Regions from separate parts of the Chromobacterium sp. CCUG 30098 genome, predicted to be linked through region 1. Evidence: riboswitches for the same ligand, from Rfam matches in the RefSeq annotation. Region 1 holds a riboswitch; the other holds the start of a gene.

Region 1 (5,475 bases):
AACAGGGCGAAATCCTGGAACATCAGCGCGAAGCCGCGCCGCTCCGGCGGCAGGCCGGTGATGTCCTCGCCGTCGAAACGAACGGCGCCGCCGTCCAGCGGCAGCAGGCCGGCGATGATTTTCAGCAAGCTGCTTTTGCCGCAGCCGGACGGCCCCAGCAGGGCCAGGGTCTCCCCGGCCGCCACCTGCAGCGATACGCCGTCCGCCGCCACCCGCGCGCCGAAACGCTTTTCAATTGCTCTGAGCTCAAGCACACCCATCTCCTTTCTCCGGTTCGCCCGGCCGCGCCGCGCCGCTTTCGATCACGGCGAAGGCCAGCGTCGCCAGCACCATCAGCAGGCCCGACAACAACATCGCCGCATCCGCGTTGGCCTGGCCGGGCCGGCCCAGCTTCTGATAAATCAAGGTGGTCAGAGTCAGCCACTCCGGCCGGGACAGAAACAAGGTGACCGCGAACTCCCCCACCGCGGTGGCGGCGGCGAAGGCCAGGCCGCGCCGCAGGGCGGGCTGAAGCAAGGGCCAGATCACCCGCCGGAACGCCCGCCAGGGATTGGCGCCCAAGGAGCGCGCCGCCTGCGCCAGCTGTTCCGGCATGCCGTCCAGCGCCGCGCCGGCGGCCTTGGCGACGAAGGGATAGGCCAACAAGACATAGGCCGCCAGCAGCATGCTCAGATCTGCGCTCCAGCGCGGATACAGCAGCAACAGACCAAAGGCCACGCATACCGGCGACACCACAAAGGGCAGAAACGCCAGGGTCCGCAGCCACAGCCAGCGCCCGGCGGCCAGCGCGTGGCACAGGCCCAGCAGGCCGGACAGCAACACGGTCAGCAAGGTGAAGCGCGCCGAATTGAACAAGGCCAGCCGCAGCTCCTCGTCCCATAGCGCGGTCAGGCCGTCGAGCGCGGACAGCGCTTTCCACAGCACCGCCAGCAAGGGCAAGCCGGCGAAGGCCAGCAAGATGGCGAGGGCCGCCGTCAGCCAGGCCCGCTCCGTCCACGTCCGCGCGGGCGCCGGGAGCAGCGGCTCGCAAGGCGTCGGCACGCCCAGCCGCGCCTCCAGCCAGGCGTAGACCGCGGCGACGCCGCCGGCCACCAACAGGCTCAGCAGCGCCAGCGCGCCGGCGTCGGCCAGGTTCAGCTCATACGCCACCAGCGTGTAGATCTCGACTTCCACCGTCGCATAGCGCTGGCCGCCCAGCAGCAAGGCCAGGCCGAAACCGGAGAAGCAATACAGGAAGACCAGACAAAGATTGGGCAACAGCCAGGGCAGCGCCGCCGGCCATTCCACGCGCCAGAACGCGCGCCAGCGGCCGGCGCCCAGGCTGCGGGCCGCGGCCAGCCGGCTGGCCGGCACTTGGGCGAAGCCGTCGGCGGCGGCACGAATCACCAACGGCAGATTGAAGAACAGATTGCCGTACAGCAACAGCCAGGGCGAGTCCTGCAGATTCAGCCCGCTCAAGCCCTGCGGGCCGAACAGCGCCAACACGCCGACGCCGGCGACCAGGGTAGGCATCACGAAGGGCAGCATCAGCAGGCGCAGCGCCAGGCCGCGCCCGGCGAAGCGGAAGCGCGCCAGCGCCCACGCCGCCGGCACGCCTAGCAGCAAGGCCAGCACGCAGGTCGCCCCGCCCTGCAGCAGCGACCACAGCATGCGCCAGCGCAGATAGGAATCGCTCAACAAACCGAAGGACGGCAGCCCGCCGCCCTCCTGCAGCAGCCGCGCCAGCGGCGAGGCGGACATCGCCAGCAAAAACAGCAAGGGAGGCGCCGCCAGCAACAGGCGGCTCCGACGGCTCAACATCAAGACTGCGTTCCCTTCAGCGGCCAACGGGCGGTCAACACATCCTCCACCCCGTCCTCGTCCGCGCTCTGCCCCGCCTTGACGAAGCCCAGTCCGGCGGCCAGCGCTTGCGACGGCAGATTGTCCGGCGCGATGGACAGCACCAACCGCGTCGCGCCGGCCAGGGCCGCCCAGGCGCCCATCGCCAGCACCGCCTCGCGGGCGTAACCCTGGCGGCGGTAATCCGGATAAATCGTATAGCCCAGCTCCACGTCGCCGTAGCCGCCCAGATAAGGATGGCCAGGCAAGGAGTGGAAATTGGCGTGGCCAACCATCGCCATGTCTTCGCGTCGCAACAGCGCCCGCACCGACCACGGCGCATAGGCCGGGTCCTGGGCGATATCGTCCAGGCGCAAGGCCATCAGCGCCTGCTCGTCCAGCCAGGCCGCCGCCAGCGGCGCGCCCAGCCATTCGGCCGCCGTCTCCGGCTCGCCGGCCAGGCAACTGCGCAATACGCGCGGGTCCAGATGCCGCAGCAACAGCCGCGGCGATTCGATATCGGGGATCATTGGCCGCCTTTCAAAACGATCCTGGTCCAGCGCGCCACCCACTGGCGCGAGCGCTCGGCGATCGCCTTGCTGTCCGGGGTGTCGTGCGCGGCCGGCTGTTCGGCGAAACGGTAGACCGGATCCAGGGCCACCTTGTCCATCACCGGATACATCCACATGGTGGTGGTCACGTCTTTCTGCACCGCCTCGGAGCGCAGGAAGGCGATGAACTTCTCGCCCAGCGCCGCTTCCTTGCCGCCCTTGACCAGGGCCGCGCCCTCCACCTGGCGGAACACTCCGCCTTTCAGCGGCAGATTGCCGGTGGGCGCGTCGTTCAGCTTCTGTTTGCTGTAGAACACCTCGGCGGCCGGGCTGGTGGCGTAGCTGACCACCAGCGGCCGGCTGCCACCGTTCTTGGAAAAATCGGTGTAATAGGACTCGCTCCAACCCTTGCTGACCTTGAGCCCGTTGTCGCGCAAACGGCCCCAGAAGGCGAAGGCCTTGTCCTCGCCCATGGCGGCGACGGTGGACAGCATGAAGGCCAGGCCCGGGCTGGAAGTGGCCGGATTCTGCACCACCAGCAGGTTCTTGTAGGCCGGCTTGGTCAAGTCCTCCAGCGTTTTGGGCAGCGCCAGTTGGCGCTGGGCGAACCAGGCCTTGTCGTAATTGAGCGTGACGTAGCCGTAATCTATGCTCACCGCGCCGGGCAGGACGGCCTTGCCGCCCTGGGCCAGCGCCGCCGGCACCGGCGCCAGCACTCCGGCCTGCTGCGCCTTGCCGATCAGGCTGTTGTCGATGCCGAACACCACGTCGGCGATGGGATTGGCCTTGGTCAGGATCAGCTTGTTCAGCATCTCGCCGGCGTCTCCGGCCTTGATAATGGACACCTTGGCGCCGTTCTGTTTTTCAAACTCGGCCAGCAAGGGTTTGGACACCGTGAACGAGCTGTGCGACAGCACGCGCAACTCCGCCGCCGACGCGCTCAGGCTGGCGGCCGCCAGCGCGGCTGCGATCAAAGAGGGAAAACACTTCATGAACATCTCCGTACACAATGACAATTGGCCGGAGCAAGCGGAATGCGGGCCGCGCCCGCGCATCACGCTCCCTCCGCTGGCATGACCCAGATCAGGTTGCAGGGTATTTTCTCAGCCCGCGCCGCGGACACCCCTGGTGACAGCGCGCCAGTATACCGCAGCGGCCGCGCGCTGACAGCCAACACTCTTTAACAGAGTCGGCCGGCGGCTTAACACGCCGACGACAAGCGCCTTCTAAGCTGAATGCATGCCTGCGCCCACGCCGGGCGCCCCGGGAGACCATGTTTGAACCCCATGCCGACCCTATGCCGATCGCTGACGACAGCGGCGTCCGCCATCCCTTACATCGCCAAGACCAGGCGCCTCGCCGCGTCCGCCCTCTTGCTGGCCGCGCTCTGCCTGCCGGCGCTGGCCCAGGCCGGCATCGGCGTCGCCGGCGCGCGCCACTTGCTGTCCCGGACCGGTTTCGGCGCCAACCCGGCGCAAATCGCCGTCTACGCGCCGCTGAACCGCGAAGCCGCGGTGGACCGGTTGCTGGCCAATACCCGCGCCAGCGCCGCCACGCCGCCGCCGGCCTGGGTCGACGAAGCCTTCGAGCGGCCGGGACAACCCAATCTGAGCGAGGACGAGAAGAAAGCGCTGCAAAAGCTGCGCGCCGAGCACGCGGTGGAACTACGCGGCTGGTGGCTGAACGAGATGCGCTACACCTCGTCGCCGCTCAGCGAAAAAATGACTTTGTTCTGGCACAACCACTTCGTCTCCGCGCTGGACAAGGTGCGCTCGCCGCAACTGATGTATCGACAAAACGTCTTGTTGCGCCAATACGCGCTGGGCAATTTCGGCGACATGCTGCACGCCGTCGCCCGCGATCCGGCGATGATGCGCTATCTGGACACCGCCAATAACCGCAAGGGTCAGCCCAATGAGAACTTCGCGCGCGAAGTGATGGAGCTGTTCACCCTGGGCGAAGGCCATTACAGCGAACAGGACATCCGCGAAGCCGCCCGCGCCTTCACCGGCTGGGGGCTGGATCGCGACGAGCGCTTCGTCAAGCGCCCGCGCTTGCACGACGACGGCGACAAGCTGATCTTCGGCCAGCGCGGCGATTTCGACGGCGACGCCGTGCTGGACCTGCTGCTGCAACAGCCGGCCGTCGCCGACTTCATCACCGCCAAGCTGTGGAAGGCCTTCATTTCGCCCCAGCCGGACCCTGCCGCCGTCAAACGGCTGGCCGCCGGCTTCCGCAACAGCCGCTACGAAATCAAGCCCTTGCTGCGCGCGATATTGCTGAGCCCCCAGTTCTGGAACAGCCAGGGCCAGTTGGTGAAGTCGCCGCTGGAGCTGACCCTGGGCACGCTGGTCACCTTCGACCTCAGCCCGCCGGACTGGCGCGCGCTGGCCGGGCTCAACCGCCAACTGGGCCAGGACGTGTTCGCGCCGCCCAACGTCAAAGGCTGGCCGGGCGGCGAAGCCTGGATCAACAGCGCCACCTTGCTGAGCCGCAAACAGTTTCTGGACCGCATCGCCCGCGACGCCGCGCCGGCGCGCAACGCCTTTGCGCTGCCGGACGGCGGCATGAACGAAATGCAAGGCCGCGAGGCGCGCATCAACCGGCTGGCGGCCGCCGGTCTGCGCTCGCTCAAGCTGCAGCCTGACGAATGGAGCGCCATCTATCAGATCCGCAGCGCTCAGGACGCCGCCAAATTCTTGCTGGCGCTGCCGCCGGCCAATCCCCTGCCCGATTCCCTCAGCGGCGCTCAAGCCATCGCCCCGCTGCTGCTGGACCCGGTTTACCAAGTCCATTGAGAGGTCCCGCCATGTTCCAGCGACGCCAATTTCTCAAAGCCATGGCCGGCGGCCTGATGGTGTCCGTGCTGCCCAATCTGAGCTGGGCGCTGGCGCCGGCCGGCTATCAGCGCCTGCTGGTGCTGATCGAGCTCAAGGGCGGCAACGACGGCCTCAACACCGTCGTCCCCTACGCCAGCGCCGACTATTACCGGCTGCGCCCCGGCATCGCCATTCCCCGCGAGCAAGCGCTGCCGCTGGACGAACGCCTGGGCCTGCACCCGGCCATGGCCGGCCTGCTCCCGCTGTGGCAGCAACAGGAACTGGCG
Region 2 (5,475 bases), on a different contig from region 1:
CGGATTTTCGTCATGAAAGCATTCAAGGTTCAGTTAGTTGGCGCGCTGCTGGCGCTGAGCGCCGCCGTCCACGCCGCCCCCGTTCTGGACGCGGCGCCGCGCACCGCCGTGGTTTCGGCTTTCGGTCCGGAGGAAACCCTGCTGCTGAACCAGGCCGTCGATAAACGCGAATACCGCGTCAACGGCGTGCGTTTCACCACCGCGCAACTGGAAGGCCGGCCGGTGCTGCTGTTCATGAGCGGGGTCAGCATGAGCAATGCGGCGATGAACGCCCAGCTGGCGCTGGACCGCTTCAATGTGAGCCGCATCGTGTTCAGCGGCATCGCCGGCGGCGTGGACGACCGCTTGCGCATCGGCGACGTGGCGGTGCCACGGCGCTGGGGCAATTACGCTGAAGCCATCTACGCGCGAGAAACCGCGCCCGGCCGCTACGCGCCGCCGCCGTACGCGGACCCGGCCGCGCGCGCCCACTACGGCATGATCCACCCACGAGACGTCAAGCTGGCCACCGCCGACGGCGGCAGCGAAACCCGCTTCTGGTTCGAGGTGGACCCGGAACTGCTGCGGCTGGCCAAGAACTTGCCGGCGGACACCCTGCGCGGCTGCGACGTCGCCCAGCGCTGCCTGTCCGCGCCGCCGCGCATCGTCGCCGGCGGCAACGGCCTGTCCGGCCCCATCTTCATGGACAACGCCGGCTACCGCGATTACCTGGCCAAGACTTATCAGGCCCAGGTGGTGGATATGGAAACCGCGGCGGTGGCCCAGGTGGCGCACGCCAACCGCGTGCCCTTCATCGCCTTCCGCAGCCTGTCCGATCTGGCCGGCGGCAGCGAACACGCCAATGAAATGGACACCTTCATGCAAATCGCCGCCGACAATGCCGCCAATACGGTACGGGGGCTGCTGCGCACGTTGAAACCCTAGCCCAGCTGCAACAACACCGCCAGCTCATCCACCTCCTCGCTCCAGTCCGCGTCCTCGGCCAAGGCCTGACGCAGAAAATCCGCCTGCGCCGGCGTCCAGAACGGCGCGTCGGCCAGCACCGCGTTCCGCGGCAAGGGATGGCTGGCGATGAAGGCGCGGATGGCGGCGGGCTCGTCCGCTAGGCCCAACTGGCGGAACAGCCCGGACAGGGAATGTTCGCTGGTGTCCATGACGCTTCTCCTATGAGGGGATGTCTGATGATAGACCCGAATCGCCGCCGCCGCCGCCGACCCTTGCGCCATGAAAAACGGCGGCCGCGGCCGCCGTTTTCTCCTGACTCCGGGCTCACACCTTATCGTAAAGCTTGGAGCCGCCCTTCAGAAACTCCACCGACTTGACCTCCATCCCCCGCGCCAGCGCGTCCTGATCGCTGATGCCCTGCTTGGCCGCGTATTCGCGCACGTCCTGGGTGATCTTCATGCTGCAGAAATGCGGACCGCACATGCTGCAGAAATGCGCGACCTTGGCGCTGTCCTTGGGCAAGGTCTCGTCGTGGAAGGCGCGCGCCTTGTCCGGATCCAGGCCCAGGTTGAACTGGTCTTCCCAGCGGAATTCGAAACGCGCCTTGGACAGCGCGTTGTCGCGGATCTGCGCGCCGGGGTGGCCCTTGGCCAGGTCGGCCGCGTGCGCGGCCAGCTTGTAGGTGATGATGCCTTCCTTGACGTCGTTCTTGTCCGGCAGGCCCAGGTGTTCCTTCTGAGTGACGTAGCACAGCATGGCGGTGCCGTACCAGCCTATCTGCGCCGCGCCTATCGCCGAGGTGATGTGGTCATAGCCGGGCGCGATGTCGGTGGTCAGCGGCCCCAGGGTGTAGAACGGCGCCTCGTGGCACCACTCCAGCTCCTTGTCCATATTCTCCTTGATCAGCTGCATGGGCACGTGGCCGGGGCCCTCTATCATCACCTGCACATCGTGTTTCCAGGCGATGGCGGTCAGCTCGCCCAGCGTCTTCAATTCCGACAGCTGCGCCTCGTCGTTGGCGTCCCAGACGCTGCCCGGCCGCAGGCCGTCGCCCAGGCTGAAGGCCACGTCGTAGGCCTTCATGATTTCGCAGATGTCCTCGAAATGGGTGTAGAGGAAGTTTTCGCGGTGATGGGCCAGACACCATTTGGCCATGATGGAGCCGCCGCGCGACACGATGCCGGTCATGCGGCCGGCGGTCATCGGCACATAGCGCAGCAATACGCCGGCGTGGATGGTGAAGTAATCGACGCCCTGCTCGGCCTGTTCGATCAGCGTATCGCGGAAGATTTCCCAGTTCAGGTCCTCGGCCTTGCCGCCCACTTTTTCCAGCGCCTGGTAAATGGGCACGGTGCCGATAGGCACCGGCGAATTGCGGATGATCCATTCGCGGGTTTCATGGATGTTCTTGCCGGTGGACAAGTCCATGATGGTGTCCGCGCCCCAGCGTATGCCCCAAGTCATCTTATCCACTTCTTCGCTGATCGAAGACGTTACCGCGCTATTGCCGATATTTCCGTTGATTTTGACCAGGAAATTGCGGCCTATGATCATGGGTTCGGATTCGGGGTGATTGATGTTGGCCGGCAGGATGGCGCGGCCGGCGGCGATCTCGGCGCGCACGAACTCCGGCGTGATCTCCTCCGGCAGCGCCGCGCCGTAAGCCTGGCCGGGATGCTGGCGCGTCATCAGTTCCGCCAGCCGGCTGTTCTTGCCGCCGGCTTCGCGCAGCGCGTCCAGGTATTCGCGGCGACGCAGGTTCTCGCGGATGGCGACGAACTCCATTTCCGGCGTGACGACGCCGCGGCGCGCGTAATGCATCTGGCTGACATTGCGGCCCGGCAGCGCGCGCCGCGGCTGGCGCGTCAGGTTGAAACGCAGCTCGGCCAGCTTGGGGTCGGCCTCGCGGGCGCGGCCGTATTCGCTGGACAGGCCGGCCAGCTGCTCACAGTCGCCGCGCTCGGCGATCCAGCCGGCGCGCAGCGGCGGCAGGCCGCTCTGGATGTCGATGCGGGCGTCCGGGTCGGTATACGGGCCGCTGGTGTCGTAAACGGTGATGGGCGGGTTGGCCTCGCCGCCGAACTGGGTGGGCGTGTCGCTTTGGCTGATCTCGCGCATGGGCACGCGGATGTCCGGCCGGCTGCCGGCGACGTGGATCTTACGGGAATTGGGCAAGGGCTGAATGGCGGCGGTGTCCACCACCATGGCTTGATTGGGTGTTGCGGGCGCGTTCATCGGGCGATTCTCCTGGTCGATGAATGGCGCAAGGAGCGGACCGCCGCTTGGGCGGGCTGCGGGCCGGTCCGACAAGACAATGCCGGGCCGAAGGCAGCTGACGCTTCCCTACGCCGGTATTATCCGGGTCAGGTTCCAAGGGTGTTTCTCACCCGCGCAACAATCTTTAACGATTATCCTATCCTTTCAAGGATATGGATCATCTTGCCGACCGTCGCGCAGGACCCCTAGCGATGCTGTGAAGGTACGGCAAATGTGGGATAATCGCAAGTTATCGTCATGACACGCCGCCGCTTTTTTCACTCGGCGGCAAGCCCCTCCGGAGTGAGCTGATGGATTTTGAGAATGCCCGTTTCAACATGGTCGAGCAGCAGATTCGTCCGTGGGACGTACTTGACACGAACGTGCTGGACCTGCTGTTTCACGTGAAACGCGAGCAGTTCGTCGCCGCCGACAAACGCAGCCTGGCCTTTGTCGACACCGAACTGCCGCTGCCCAACGGCAGCTTCATGCTGCAGCCCAAAATGGAAGCGCGCCTGGTTCAGGACGCCGCCATCCAAGCCAAGGACAAGATCCTGGAAATCGGCACCGGCAGCGGCTATCTGACCGCGCTGCTGGCCAAGCAGGGCCAACATGTCTACAGCGTGGAAATCGACCCCGCCCAGCGCGAAGCCGCGGCCGCCAACCTGAAACAGGCCGGCATCGCCAACGTGACCCTGGTGGAAGGCGACGGCGTGCTGGGCCTGCCGCAACAAGCGCCCTTCGACGTGATCGTGGTCGGAGGTTCGCTGCCGGTGGTGCCGCAGGAACTGAAAGACCAGCTGGCCGTGGGCGGCCGTCTGATCATGGTGGCGGGCGATCTGCCGGTGATGACCTGCAAGCTGATCAAGCGCGAAACCGAAGCCAGCTTCAGCGAAACCGGCCTGTTCGAAACCTGTATCGCCCGCCTGGCCAAGGCGGAAGCGGTAGAGCCGGAACGCTTCGCGTTTTGATGGTTCAGGAAATCCGCGCCCGCGATCTGGCGGCGGCGCTGGCCGACACCACCGCGGAACCGCCGGTGCTGCTGGACGTGCGCGAAGCGTGGGAAGTGCAGCTGTGCATGATTCCCGGCTCGCGGCACATCCCGATGAATCTGATTCCGCTGCGCATGAGCGAGCTGCCGGACGCGCCCATCGTGGTGATCTGCCACCACGGCGTGCGCAGCGCGCACGTGGCGCGTTTCCTGCTGGACGCCGGCTTCGAACAGGTGCTGAGCCTGGCCGGCGGCGTGGAAGCCTGGGCCGCGGAAGTGGACCCGCAAATGGCGCGCTACTGACTTAGCCGCCGCGCGCCGTCGTCGCCAGCCGTTCCCGTGGGAACGGCTTTTTCATGGAACGAAACCGGTCTGCCGGATTCCAATCCCCCACACGATAGCAAGAGCCGTAATTTTCCATGCAAGCATTGTCTTACCTGTCTCCCGCCCTGGCCCGCGTTCATCCCGACTGGGAGAAAGTGCTGTCAACGCCGGTTATTCAACAGCAATTGGCCGGCATAGACCGGGAACTGCAAACTCAGCAAGCGCAGGGCAAAATCCTCTTTCCCCCTGCGCCGCTGACTTTCAACGCGCTGACCTTCACCGCGCCGGCCGATGTGCGCGTGGTGATCCTGGGGCAAGACCCCTACCACGGCGACGGCGAGGCGATGGGCTTGTCGTTTTCCGTGCCGCCCGGCGTGCGGGTGCCGCCCAGCCTGCGCAATCTGTACAAGGAGCTGGCCGCGGATCTGGGCTGCGGCGTGCCCAATAGCGGCGACCTGACCCACTGGGCGCAACAAGGCGTGCTGCTGCTCAACAGCGTGTTCACCGTGGAGCGGGACAAGGCCGGCAGCCACGCCAAGCTGGGCTGGCAAATGGTCAGCGACGCGCTGATCGACGCCGTCAACGCGCAAAGCGCCGGCTGCGTGTTTCTGCTGTGGGGCAATTGGGCCAAGACCAAGGCCGAACGCATCGACGCCAGCCGCCACCTGGTGCTGGACGCCGCCCATCCCTCGCCGCTGTCCGCCAGCCGCGGCTTCCACGGCTGCCGCCATTTTTCGCAGGTCAACGCCTGGCTGCTGTCGCGCGGCCGCGGCGCCGTCCAGTGGGGCGCGCCGGCGCCGCAGAACAGCCTGTTCTGAGCAGGATGGCGGGCAGGCCTCCCCTGCCCGCCCTTCTTGTCTCGCTCTTGCTAGCCAGACTTTGAACTGGCTCTTAGACTCTTTTCCAGCGCGCCGTCATGGCCTAAGCTAGGGCTCCCTCTCCTCAGCCCCAGTCCTCGC

Evidence for each region. A riboswitch is a leader RNA that binds a small molecule or an ion and turns the genes downstream of it on or off. The one in region 1 is predicted to bind thiamine pyrophosphate.
Region 2: it holds a riboswitch for thiamine pyrophosphate, as region 1 does, so the genes downstream of both, thiC (phosphomethylpyrimidine synthase ThiC) here and QUG03_RS18355 (thiamine ABC transporter substrate-binding protein) in region 1, are expected to answer to the same signal.

The regions. Positions count from the first base shown of each region.
Region 1 is NZ_JAUCGS010000008.1:238,654-244,128, forward strand. It holds gene QUG03_RS18340 (ABC transporter ATP-binding protein) at 1-254, opposite strand, end outside; gene QUG03_RS18345 (ABC transporter permease) at 247-1,800, opposite strand; gene QUG03_RS18350 (GNAT family N-acetyltransferase) at 1,800-2,348, opposite strand; gene QUG03_RS18355 (thiamine ABC transporter substrate-binding protein) at 2,345-3,361, opposite strand; TPP riboswitch at 3,412-3,506, opposite strand; gene QUG03_RS18360 (DUF1800 domain-containing protein) at 3,656-5,167, shown strand; gene QUG03_RS18365 (DUF1501 domain-containing protein) at 5,179-5,475, shown strand, end outside.
Region 2 is NZ_JAUCGS010000001.1:90,867-96,341, reverse strand. It holds gene QUG03_RS00420 (5'-methylthioadenosine/S-adenosylhomocysteine nucleosidase) at 13-924, shown strand; gene QUG03_RS00415 (DUF2789 domain-containing protein) at 921-1,154, opposite strand; gene thiC (phosphomethylpyrimidine synthase ThiC) at 1,270-3,150, opposite strand; TPP riboswitch at 3,269-3,419, opposite strand; gene QUG03_RS00405 (protein-L-isoaspartate O-methyltransferase family protein) at 3,513-4,172, shown strand; gene QUG03_RS00400 (rhodanese-like domain-containing protein) at 4,172-4,495, shown strand; gene QUG03_RS00395 (uracil-DNA glycosylase) at 4,612-5,334, shown strand.